DNA from 3 places in the Jeotgalibaca sp. PTS2502 genome. Region 2 is predicted to be linked to each of the others. Evidence: predicted binding sites of a transcription regulator. Region 2 holds the regulator's gene; each other region holds the start of a gene.
The links. Region 2 encodes LexA, which represses DNA repair genes until DNA is damaged. Its sites were predicted from a motif close to CNAACANNTGTTNG; they were not measured.
Positions count from the first base shown of each region.

Region 1: the regulator LexA is predicted to act here: its motif matches at 2,363-2,376, upstream of BW721_RS11945 (glycoside hydrolase domain-containing protein).
Region 3: the regulator LexA is predicted to act here: its motif matches at 1,507-1,520, upstream of BW721_RS00405 (Y-family DNA polymerase).

Region 1 is NZ_CP019433.1:1,516,516-1,520,809, forward strand. Features, by position in the region: gene BW721_RS07400 (hypothetical protein) at 25-426, shown strand; gene BW721_RS07405 (YcxB family protein) at 732-1,241, shown strand; gene BW721_RS07410 (hypothetical protein) at 1,340-1,972, opposite strand; gene BW721_RS11945 (glycoside hydrolase domain-containing protein) at 2,156-2,293, opposite strand; gene BW721_RS07420 (ArsR/SmtB family transcription factor) at 2,768-3,130, shown strand; gene BW721_RS07425 (CadD family cadmium resistance transporter) at 3,147-3,758, shown strand; gene BW721_RS07430 (cation diffusion facilitator family transporter) at 3,888-4,294, opposite strand, start outside.
Region 2 is NZ_CP019433.1:601,761-606,054, forward strand. Features, by position in the region: gene recJ (single-stranded-DNA-specific exonuclease RecJ) at 1-1,450, shown strand, start outside; gene BW721_RS03055 (adenine phosphoribosyltransferase) at 1,469-1,981, shown strand; gene lexA (transcriptional repressor LexA) at 2,072-2,695, opposite strand; gene BW721_RS03065 (YneF family protein) at 2,865-3,098, shown strand; gene BW721_RS03070 (ABC transporter ATP-binding protein) at 3,179-4,294, shown strand, end outside.
Region 3 is NZ_CP019433.1:83,207-87,500, reverse strand. Features, by position in the region: gene BW721_RS00410 (IS1182 family transposase) at 1-1,004, opposite strand, end outside; gene BW721_RS00405 (Y-family DNA polymerase) at 1,549-2,844, shown strand; gene BW721_RS00400 (hypothetical protein) at 2,867-3,121, shown strand; gene BW721_RS11710 (hypothetical protein) at 3,138-3,314, shown strand; gene BW721_RS00395 (heavy metal translocating P-type ATPase) at 3,609-4,294, opposite strand, start outside.

The sequences.
Region 1 (4,294 bases), 910 kb from region 2:
TACACAAAAAAGGAGAGTGGTAACATGAAGCGTCCCAAGAGTGAAGATGTGCCCAATCAAGGATGTGGAATATTCTTTTTAATGGTTCTTACAACGTTCCTTCTTATGAGCCTTCCCGTTTTAAAAACTACTTATAACCATTTTTTTGAAAAGAAAATCTTATTAGTCAGTGACTCTCCCGATAATACTTACCATATAGAAGTATCAACAGAAGGGTATTCAAGTGAAATCATTATTAAAGAAACCGCAACTTCTTCAGAGCATAGTGCCGTTATCATAACTGATCAGCTCACATATGTGAATCCAGAAGATATCAAAATCAAATGGCTCAATGACAAGTTAGCTGAGATCATTGTGATGGGTCGAGATGATACTCAAAATTTTTTTTATTTCAATGGTTATTCAGAGACCGAAAAGATACAATGAAAAACAATACATTACTAAGCAATAAGCTAGTCTACTTCAAATATATTTATTTCAAAAAAATTTGAATCTAAACTATACTAAGATTAGTTAAGTAGAAATCTTTTTGAGACTTCTCCCTTCTAATTTTAGTATATTTTTATTGATGCTTTTTCTTCTAACCAAGATAAATTGGAATAGAGAAGACTTTTTAGGAAAGTGAGAAAAAGTATATAAAAAGGTAATCGTTGGATAAGGAGGTAATTTAGTATAAAATTATTATGGTTTAGGAGTAGTAGAATCCGTTAAATGAAAAGTGAGGTTTTTGTATGATTGAAGGAGAACCCTTATTGAGATTCAAGGGGCAGCTGCAACTGGAGCATTTAAAGAAACTTAATCTGTACCGGTACCACATGAGAAGAAAAGGATCTGCTCTTTTCTTTCTAATCTTTTTCTCCTTGTTCTTTTTATATATGCATTATGTTATGGAATTTTCTGTTCTGGCTACGATACTCATTATGCTGGGCGGCATAGTTATTGGGGTGATTGTGGGCTTCTCTCTTTTGAATCGTGCGCTCACAAAAGAATATGTCCGCGATCCGGCAGCTCACAGTGAATTTATCTATACCGTTACGGAATCGGGAATAGAAATGGAATCCGATCGTATCCGTCACTTTCTGGGATGGGAGGAATTCAGCGCCGTGTTCGAGTATGCCGACATGTTTATCCTAACTGTAACCCCTATAAAAGTGAACGCTATTCCGAAAACCTTCTTCAATTCCACGGAAGAAGTAGAGGAATTCAGAAGAATAACTAATAGAAAAATCCCTAAAAAATAGTCGATTCGAGCAAAAGAAAGGTCTCTTTTAGGATGGAATGATATTCCATCCTAAAGGAGACCTGTTTTTAATTAGGTTGAGGCAATTCTGTCAAAGCCTTAATTTGCAAAGGCGGCTAATATAGTACTGAACGCCGATGCCCCACTAGCAAGGTATGCTGCCGCTGTAGTAAGTAGAGGTGCGAGATATATCCAGCTGGCAACTACAAGCCCTGCAAAGGCCAAAGCTCCTACCACCACTGCTACATCCTTAGCCCCTTCTGAGAACCGGTCTGATACAGTGGAAATACCATCAGTGACGTCCACAGGTATTGGATTTGGATAATCAGGTGGGAAATTAGAATTCTTAAGATACACATTGAAAAGGATTGCGGCTGAGGTCTTGATACCAGAACCTAGTTCGATATCAGCTACTATGATTCTATAGGTGTACTTGATTTCTCCTGATTGGACGCTCACCGAGGTCTCGATGATCCCATTACCCATATTAGAAGCCAGCGTATTGGTGATCCCCTTACTGTCCAGAGTAATTTGACTGGATAAGCCAAAGGTGTTCTCTATGGTTGTTTCGATTGCTCCAAAGGGTTCCCCATTGCTGACATGAACAATATTGCCTAATCCCTCATCGTCTCCTATAGTAATGTCTTTAGAAGCGCTAAAGGTTACTTTAAGCAGAGAAGAATTAAATAGTTCTCTCTCCTCCCCATCCAGTTCAATCCTCTCAGATACCATCTCGAACAAAGGAATACCTTCTGTTACTCTCGCTAAAGCTTCTTTGATTAACTGCTCAGCAGAGTCCGAAGTTACAAATCTTACAACGGATTTAATTGGAGGATATAAACCCGAGTGTATGACTTTATCAATGGCCCAATAGTCACTTATTCCGAATTCATCAAATTGATCAAAGTTCCAGTTTTACGGCATTTTAAAGCCCAGATTACCGCTGAAGCCGGAAGACATGTTGGATACATAGCTAGTGACGGCAGACCCAGCAGAAGTAACTTGGGAACAAACATTGCGGGTGCCGTAAACGCCTACACGATAATTGGTCAAGGCCTCGCTTACCCCTTTAAAGTAGGGAATAATGTATTCTGAGATTTCCCAATCCTGTACTCAACAATACGAACGCAAGTTCTATAGAGCACGTATAAATTGACGTTTCAAAAAAATAATAGTTTTTAATTGTTCCACCTCTTCCCTTTTTTAAGTAATTAACAAGTTAAAATTATAGTTTAACCTGCTCCCTTGTTCCATCAAATACAATAGAGTTATAATAACTAACGTAGAAATCAATAACTTAAAATATATTATAAATCTGCCATTGAACAATTTACAGAAGGATTTGTTTGTTATTTCTAAATGAAAGACAATATAGAGAAAATATACATGGGTGTTGACAAATTTCATAAAAATAATAAATACATGAAATTGCTTATAATAGTGTATTGGAATTAAGGTAGATTGACAAAAGAGTGATCAAATAGGTATACTTCATTCAAATAATCGTTTGAATGTGAGGTGAGATGAATGAAAAACGTTTGCCAAGTGACTGTCGTACATAAAGAAAAAGTAAATGGAATAAAAAATAAATTGGATCAAAAAGATTTTTCAAACTTACTTGTGTTAGGGAAATGTTTCAGCGATTTTTCTAGAATTAAAATTTTCTATGCTTTAGAAACCTATAAGGAAATGTGCGTCTGTGATTTAGCAGAAATACTTACTGCTAGTGTCGCTACAACGTCACACCATTTACGTTTTTTAAAAAAACATGGAATGGCAAAATCACGTCAAGATGGAAAAGTAGTTTATTACTCTTTAGCGAATGAAGACATCCTTTCCGCTATTCGTGTTTTTTTAAAGTTATCAGAAAATCTATCTATGAAATCTTAGTTTGGAGGAAGTTATTTTGTTACAAAGTATTTTTTCAGCTATCGCTGTTTACATTTCTACGAGCATTGATTATTTGTTTATCTTGCTCATTATCTTTTCTCAAAGTCACACACAAAAAGGTATTCGACACATTTTTTGGGGTCAATATCTTGGAACAGGCATTTTGGTAGCTGTAAGTTTGTTTGCTGCTTATGTGCTGAATTTTATTCCGCAAGATTGGATCATTGGACTTCTTGGATTAATTCCAATTTATTTAGGTATCCGTGTCGCTGTGATAGGCGAAGAGGAGGAAGAAGAAGAGGAAGTCGTTGAAAAACTAGAATCTAGAGGAACCAGTCGGTTATTCTGGACTGTCGCCTTAATAACCATTGCGTCAGGTGGAGACAATTTAGGGATTTATATTCCCTACTTTACTTCGTTAGCTTTTTCAGAAATTTTAATTGCCTTAGTAGTATTCGTTATCTCGATTGCGATTCTTTGCTTTATCAGTTATAAGTTGGCAAAAATTTCCTTTGTTTCCGAAACGTTAGAAAAGTATGAACGAATCATTGTTCCAATCGTGTTTATTGGATTAGGAATCTTTATCTTGGTAGAGAACGGGACGATACAAACGCTACTAGGTTTTTAAAAATCATAATCACGAAAGATAAAAAGAGAGGCAGCGATTTGTTTAGTCGCTGCCTTTTTTGCTTTTCAAATAATGAGGTATTTTTAGTGTAGGACTATCCTAAGTGTTGTGGGAGTATCCTTTCTCAAGTTATTCTTTACTTGTTGTTATTTCTATTGTGATATGATTTTTCACACTGGATTCATGTGCGATTTCTGCAATTACTTCTTTTATTTCCCTAGCCTTGTCTATGTCTGAAGGGTCTATAAGAACCGTGACGATAAGGGCGTTTTCTTCCCCGTCCAGTGACCAAATGTGAAAATGTGAGAGGTCTTTTATAGCAGGAACATTTTTAATGGAATTCGCCAAGCTCTTTACGTTTACATTTTCAGGCGAACCATTCAATAAAATTTTCATTGTGGTGAAAAATTCAGGAATGGTTTTGTAGAGGATATAGAGTGCAATCAAAATCGATAAGATAGGATCCAGACGATATGCCTCGGTAAAGTTCATTAGAATACTCACAATCAAGACTCCAATCCACCCTAATACGTCTT
Region 2 (4,294 bases):
AGATGCTTCTCCTGGCGTCGAATTATTGACTTCCTTTGATGAAGAACGCCTGGAAGAAGTGGTCGAAGAAATTCAACAAACAAATTCGAAAAGACAAGCCATTGTCAGTGAGATTGTTGAATCAGCGACAGCTAAACTAGAACAACTCTCGTCTCTGCCAAATATCATCGTTTTAAGTGATCCGAATTGGCACGAAGGTGTGTTAGGTATTGTCGCGAGTCGCTTAGTTGAAGAAACAGGTCGACCAACGATTTTGCTTGCTGAGAATTCAGAAACAGGGCTGGCTAAAGGGTCAGGTCGAAGTATAGATGCTGTCCATCTGTATCAAGCATTGTCCGCTTGCTCAGATTGTATTCTGAAATTTGGTGGCCATAAGATGGCAGCAGGCTTGAGTGTTAGTGTTGATCAAGTTAATCAACTAAGTTACGAGCTGAATAATGTCACATCAGTCTATGCTGAACAGATTAAGCAAGGTGCGACAATCGAGGTTGATGAGTACTTAGATGTTGATGAAGTTACTTTGGATTTTCTAAATGAGATTGATCAGTTGAAACCTTTTGGAACAGATAATCCTAAACCAATCTTTGCCTTTAAGGATGTCCCTGCACAAAATATTAAACAAATAGGAGCAGATCAAAAGCATCTTAAATTTTCTTTATACTCCGAAAAACAAACACTTGATGTTATTGGTTTTAACAAAGGGCATTTAGCTTCCTTTATGCCTGAAATGGAAACCATATCCGTAATAGGCGAATTGGGGATTAATACTTGGCGAGATTTATCGAAACCACAATTACAGTTAAAAGATTTGACCATTGAGCATGTTCAGTATTTTGATAAGCGAACATCTCAAGTCCAAGACGAGTCTCTTAACATTGAGAATAGTGTTTATCTGTTTTTTAACCGTGCCTTTTTTGATAAAACAGCTGATCACTTGCCAAATAGCAGTGTCTCAGTTTTATTGGAAAGTAGAGATGATATCCCACCATTTGAAGATGAATTAACAAATCTGATTATTATTGATTGCCCAAGTAGTCTAGACTATTTGACTTACTTCTTGGAAAGACATAAATTTAATAACTATTATATTTATGCCTATCCGATTCAAAGTATAACGGCTGAAGGAATCCCTAATCAAAAGGTGTTTGCTCATGCTTACCGTTATTTTAGAACCCACCAAAATATGGATGTTCGAAGCAAGTTAACTGACTTGGCCCAATACTTAAAAATTGATAAGAATTTGTTGATTTTTATCATATCCGTGTTTTTAGAAGCAAAATTTGTTACAATTGATAACGGTATAATGAATCCAAATCCGCAACCTGAAAAAGTCAATTTGGAAGAAACCAATACTTATAAACAAAGAATAAATAAAATGAATGCTGAGAAACTATTTATTTACCAGCCATTCCAAGAATTGATTCAGTGGATTAAAGCTTGTGATAAGTAGTTATAGGAGGAAATTTTGATGGATTTTAAAAAGTATATTGCTGATGTGAAAGATTTTCCAGAAGAAGGAATTATTTTTAGAGATATTTCACCATTAATGCAAGACGGCGATGCTTATGCGTCTGCAATTGCTAAAATTGTAGAGTATGCAAAAGATAAAGGTGTCGACAAGGTTGTTGGGCCTGAAGCAAGAGGATTTATGGTAGGTTGTCCGGTTGCAGTAGGATTAAATTGTGGTTTCGCAATGGCCCGTAAAAAAGGTAAATTGCCTCGTGAAACAGTAGAAGTCGCTTACGGTTTAGAATATGGTGAAGCTGTTCTTCAATTACACAAAGATGCTGTTTTACCTGGTGAAAAAGTATTAATCTGTGATGATTTACTTGCAACTGGCGGAACAACATTAGCAACTGTTGAATTAATTGAAAAATTAGGTGGCGAAGTTGTTGGTTTAGCATTCTTAATAGAATTATTGGATCTAAAAGGAAGAGAAAAAATCTCTGGCTACGACATTTTTAACCTAATGGAATACTAAAATCAAAAAGGAGATTGAGCATTTGCCTAATCTCTTTTTAAATTTGACAATAAAACAGCCAGAGAGTATGCTACTTTCTGGCTGTTGCTATTAACTGATATGAGTTCTGTATAAGCCGACAACTTTACCTAATATTTGTACATAGTCCAAAATAATCGGTTCAAGTTCATCATTTTCTGGCTGCAATCGGTAATGATCTGTTTCTTTATAGAATCGTTTACAGGTTGCTTCCTCGTCCTCTGTAATAGCAATCACAATATCGCCATTTTCAGCAGAAGCTTGTTTTCGAACAATAACCGCATCGTTATTGTAGATTCCTGCATTAATCATACTGTTTCCTCGGATGGTTAGCATAAATAAGTCATCCGAACTATTTTTTAAGTTCGGTGGAATAGGGAAGAAGTCTGTTGCTTCCTCAACCGCCAAGATTGGCTCACCAGCCGTGACCACGCCTAGTAGCGGCATTTGATCGCTCTTGATTCCTAATTGTTGTAAACCTAATTCAGTGACCTCAATAGCTCTTGGTTTAGTCGGGTCTCGATAGATATATCCTGCTTTTTCTAATCGAGCCAAATGGCCATGAACGGTTGAGGTAGATGATAGGTTTACGGCATTACCAATTTCTCTTACCGTTGGTGGATAACCTTTTTGCTGAACTTCCGTATAGATGAAGTGCAAAACATTCATTTGTCTTGAGTCTCTACCTTTAGTCATCGGACCATCATCTCCCATATTTTTATAGTGTTATTTTATCACATCTAAACAAAAGAATCAAACAGATGTTCGGGTTTTAAAAAAAATGAATAATTGCGCTTTTCTATTTCCTTTTTGGCGAATATCTTGTAATATATTTAAATGAGGACTTTTGGAAGGAGGATACAAATTGAGTACAAGTGCATGGATTTTTATTGTTATTTTAGGGGTACTTTTAGGAGCTGTAGGGGGCTTCTTTTTGGCACGTCGTTATATGATGAATTATTTTGCTGAAAACCCACCTATTTCAGAAGATATGTTACGCAACATGATGATGCAAATGGGTCAAAAACCATCAGAACGCAAAGTGAAACAAATTATGGCTTCTATGAAAGGTCAAAACAAGAAAGCTAAAAAGAAATAATTGAATGAAATAATGAAAAATGTGGATGCTTGTTTGGGTCCACTTTTTTGTTTTGTATGAACTTAGAAGGAGGGAAACCCGTGCAAATCTTTAAAAAATTAAAGTGGTTCTTCAAGCAAGAATGGCGTTCTTACACAGTGGGGGTCTTTTTCTTAATTGTTGTAGCTTTGATACAAGTTGTTTCACCCCGAATAGTCGGAAATATTATTGATGATATTAATGAGCAATTGTTAACACCTAGAAGTTTAATGATTCAAGCAGGGATTATCCTATTATGTGGTATTAGTCAATATATTTTTCGCTACATTTGGCGCATGGAAATTTGGGGAACGTCTGCTAAACTTGAAAAAATACTTCGAATACGCTTATTTAATCATTTTACGAAGATGGATGCCGAATTTTTTCAAAAATATCGTACAGGAGATTTAATGGCTCATGCTACTAATGATTTGAATGCCATTCGTATGGTTGCAGGTGCAGGAATTCTGACCCTAGCTGACTCGATCTCATCGGGTGGAATTACATTTTTAACAATGTTGCTAACTGTAAACTGGAAATTAACATTAATCGCCATGATACCAGTGCCAGCTTTAACACTTGTTTCAAGAATGTTAGGGAAGAAAATTCATCGAACCTTTAGGAAAGCCCAAGCATCCTTTTCAGCCTTGAATGATAAGACACAAGAAAGTGTTACGGGAGTAAAGGTGATTAAAACTTTTGGCGAGGAAAAGGAAGATATTGCTGATTTTGAATCGAAGACTCGTGACGTTGTTTTAAAAAACAAAGAGGTTTATGCGATTGATTCGATGTTCAGACCGGTTGTTATTTTTGTTATGGGTATTTCATATGCCTTATCTTTGATTTTTGGGGCTTACTTTATTCAAAATGGCGAAATGACTATTGGTAACCTCGTAACATTCTTCAGCTACATTGCTCTAATGAGGTGGCCAATGCTTGCTGTTGGTCGATTATTGAATGTTTTAGAGCGAGGTAGCGCTAGTTACAGCCGTATTGATGAACTGCTTCAAGAACAATCACGTATTATTGAACCCAAGCATGCAATTACTCAGCCACTAGATGGTGACTTAGAAATTGCGATTCAATCATTCCAATATAGCGATTCAGAACAAATCTCGCTTAAGGATATTGTTATCCATCTTCCAAAAGGACACACATTAGGTATTGTGGGTCGAACT
Region 3 (4,294 bases), 520 kb from region 2:
TCTGCAGCGATATACGTGAATAAATCCAACGTTTGAATGGATTCCAAAAAAGGGATAAACGTGCGTGTATCCGTCGGATTTGAAAAAATATCATAGGCGATGACAAACTGATTGCTCGATGCGACCTGAAGATTATAGCCCGGTTTCAACTCACGGTTCTTCATCGGATCTTCTTTCATGCACATGAACGTTGCGTCCGTATCTGTTTTAGAGAAACTGTTTCGGTCTTCAAATGTGGCGTTTGCTTCTTCATAGCGTTGCTTACGCGGTAAGAAATCTTTTTTACATTTATTCCGGTATTTTTTGAGGATGCGACGACGTCGCTTCTGTTCCGAACCACCTTTAGGAACCACTTTTTCTTCTGTAATCGCAGCTTCGACGGCCACAAGTTCCTTGTCGAGAGAACCGATTATTTCTTTAATACCTTCTGCTGTTTTCAATGTCTCTTCCGATAAAGCGAGGTTTACTTTTGCTTGGACGAGTTCATCATACAATTTCGAAACGTTATCATTGAGTTTTGCTTCATAGCGTTCGATTGCTTTCTTCCAAGTAAAACTATAAATATTTGCATCGGCTTGTATCTTCGTACCGTCGATATATAACGCATCTTCGTGAATCAAGCCGTTGTCACTCAAGAGTGTTGTGAAAAGAATGAAGGCATACTTAATAAGCTTTGATGCATGCTCGCTTGAACGGAAATTGTTGATTGTCTTGTAGCTAACAGAAGTGTCGCCTGTCAACCACTTCATGGGAATCGATTCTTCATTCATGCGTTCCATTTTGCGTCCGGAAAATGTGGTGCGGCTATAGGCAAATAAGCACATCTTCAAAAGCATCGCGGGATGAAAGGCAGGGCGACCTGTATGAGACGTCTCTTCCAGGAGAAATTCCGAAGGAATCGAATCGACGAAACGGCTGATGAGGCGTGCTTCGTGATCACTCGGGATTGTAAAATCCAATTGTAGTGCTAAGGCCGTCTCCATTGTGTTATAATTTTGATACATGGTGAGTCACTCCTTTGGTTTTTGGTCGTACTTAAATTATAAGGTATTTGGCTCACTATGTCTTTTAAAACAATAAAATCCCCAACTCCTTCAATTTAGAAAGAGTTGGGGATTTTCTTTATTCAGGGACTGAGTTTTTTCCCAGTCCCTTCTTCTATTATAAAAATTAAGCTTCTTCTGCTGCTAATTTTAGGTTAGCGATGTCTTGTACTTTCAAGAATGGATACCAGATTGCTCCGATAATTACCATATCGATCAATTGAAGAATACCACCCATGATTGAGTTTGTAGCCATCATACCTGAGAAGAACAATCTCATTCTTATTTGGTTTAAATTTGAACGAACTTTCGCTATGTAGCAAGGAACTTGATTTTTATCGATTAACTGGTCTAAATGTATCTGGAACTTAGGTTCTCAATATCTTCACAACGTCACAATATTTCTGACTTTCGATTAAGTGAGAGATTTTATCATTTTTATATTTTGTTCCCCTTTACAAAACAAACACACGTTCGCTACAATGTTTGTAAAGGAGTGATTGAAATGTCTTTCGATTATTCATTGGAAAGAAGTGAAGATATTCTTTGTATAGATGTAAAATCTTTTTATGCTTCTGTTGAATGCATAGAGCGTGGATTGGATCCTTTGAAAGCAATGTTAGTCGTCATGAGTAATGCGGTAAATGCTGGAGGTTTAGTTTTAGCAGCTTCTCCTATGGCAAAAAAAGTATTGGGAATTAGTAACGTCTCACGTAAGTATGAAATACCGCCCCACCCTGATTTAATTATCGTACCGCCACGAATGAATTATTATATCGAGAAGAATACTGAAATCAACAATATCTACCGAAAATACGTGAGCGATGAGGACCTGCATATTTACAGTATCGATGAATCTTTTTTATCTGTTCGATCCAGTCTAAAACTATTTAAAAAGGAATCAGCTTTTGACTTGGCCAGAATGATTCAGTGGCATGTTTATCGCAGAACAGGTTTATATGTGACGATTGGTATAGGAGATAACTTGCTGCTTGCTAAACTAGCTTTGGATAATGAAGCGAAGCATAATAAGAATTTTGTAGCAGAATGGCGATACGAGGATGTACCCAATACCGTTTGGAAAATTAAAGAACTTACTGATATGTGGGGAATCGGAAGCCGAACAGAACAGACTTTAAACGCCATGGGCATTCGTTCGGTGTATGACTTAGCGCATTACGATTACTATAAACTCAAACAATCGCTCGGAGTTATTGGGCAGCAACTCTATGCCAATGCTTGGGGGATTGATCGTAGTGATATTCGTGTGAGATACAAACCATTAGAAAAGAGTTATGGTAACTCCCAAGTGCTACCTCGAGATTACGTGTATACTCACGAGATTAAAATTGTTATCCGTGAGATTGCAGAGCAAGTAGCAGCGCGGATTCGTAAGCATCACTCCAAGACCGGCTGCGTAAGCCTCTATGTAGGTTATTCGAGATATGAAGAACAGCGTGGATTTTCAAGGCAAATGAAGATTCCCATCACTTCTAACTCAAAGAAACTGGTACAGTATTGCTTGTTGCTGTTCGATAAGCATTATGAAGGACAAGCTGTCCGAAATATCGGTATTTCCTATTCAAAACTTTCTTATACGAGCGATATTCAACTGGATTTATTTGAAGATCCTGACCAACAAATCGCTAACGAACGTTTGGATTACTTGGTTGACAAAATTAGAGACAAATACGGATTTAGAGCATTGGTTCACGCTAGCAGCCTTTTGGAAGGTGCAACAGCCATTGACCGAAGTAGTTTAGTCGGTGGCCACGCCGGGGGAATGGATGGTATAAAGTAGAATACGAATGGAGTGTATAATCATGGGTATGCTGAATGGTGTTGTAACGAAAATTAAAATGCTAGACTACCCTCTCGTATATTTTAGATTAGATGATACCAACTGCTTAATAGCTAAAAACAGCCTTAGCTTCATGGCAGATATTGAGGAAGGAATGCGCATTGTTGTATTTGGAGAATATAATAGTAGAAAACAATTTGTCGTGAAAAAATATTCGGTGCTAGGGAAAACTAGAATCATGTTAGAAATAGAATCTATGAAGCGAATATGCAAGTAAAGAAAGGATGCTACATATGATAACTTTAGATGAGTTGATTGATTATAAAGATTTGCCTACTGAACGATACGAGAATCGTTATAATGAGTTTTTTCAAGATCTTGCTCGTGCGCCTATCGATGCCGCCGTTGAAGACATTAACTGGTTCGACTTGAAGCGCAAGTACTTATATTTTTGCAGTTACTGTCTATAGAGTATTTGAAACCATCATTTGAGCATGTTTTAAGTATTTTCTGCAATATAGAAGACTTCGATCCGTCTAACTTAAATTGACAAATCAAAGTTTTTAATAATTGATGACAATCAAGTTTGAATAAACGATTTTTAGCATGTATTTAAAATAGATAAAGCTGATAATTTCTGTTCAGAAATTATCAGCTTTTTTGACGATTTAGGCTTTCGCCAAGGGAAAGCTTCATTCCCTACAGATACAAATTTAAAAGCTGGAGATATCCGCTCACCCTTTCAGCTAATATCATGATGCAGTCTAACAAGCACCACTTAATTCCGCTTTTGTTTTTTCGGACCCTAACAACCGCAAGCCGTTTAAGATGACGAGGATTGTGGAGCCCTCATGGAATAGTACTGCTAAAGGAAGTCCCAGAACGCCGAACATATTTAAAGTAATCAAGCTGACAATAACAGCGATGGAGAAAATGACATTTTGAATAATGATTTTATTTAATTTCTTGCTTAGCTGATAGCTATAAAACAATTTAGACAAATCATTCTTCACTACAACGACATCAGAGGATTCCATTGCGACTGACGAGCCACTTCCCATCGCAATTCCGATATCTGCATTCGCTAGCGCGGGCGCATCATTGATCCCATCGCCAATCATCCCAACAACGTCTTCTTTTCCTTGGCTTTTTAAGACAAAATCTATTTTATCTTCCGGTAACATGGAAGAAATATAGTCATCTACCTTTACTTCCTTTGCAACCTGTGCCGCAACCTTTTCGTTATCTCCCGTTAAAAGATAAACCTTGATGCCCTCTTTTTGGAAATCCGCAACCGTACTCGCTGACTGCGGACGAATTCGATCCCGGAGTGAGAAGTAACCGACGACTTCATTTCCCTTCGCTACAAATATGGTCGTATCGCCTTTTTCCAGTAGCTTTTCAAACTGATCAAATTTATCATATTGCTTAAATGCATCCGGTTTTCCAA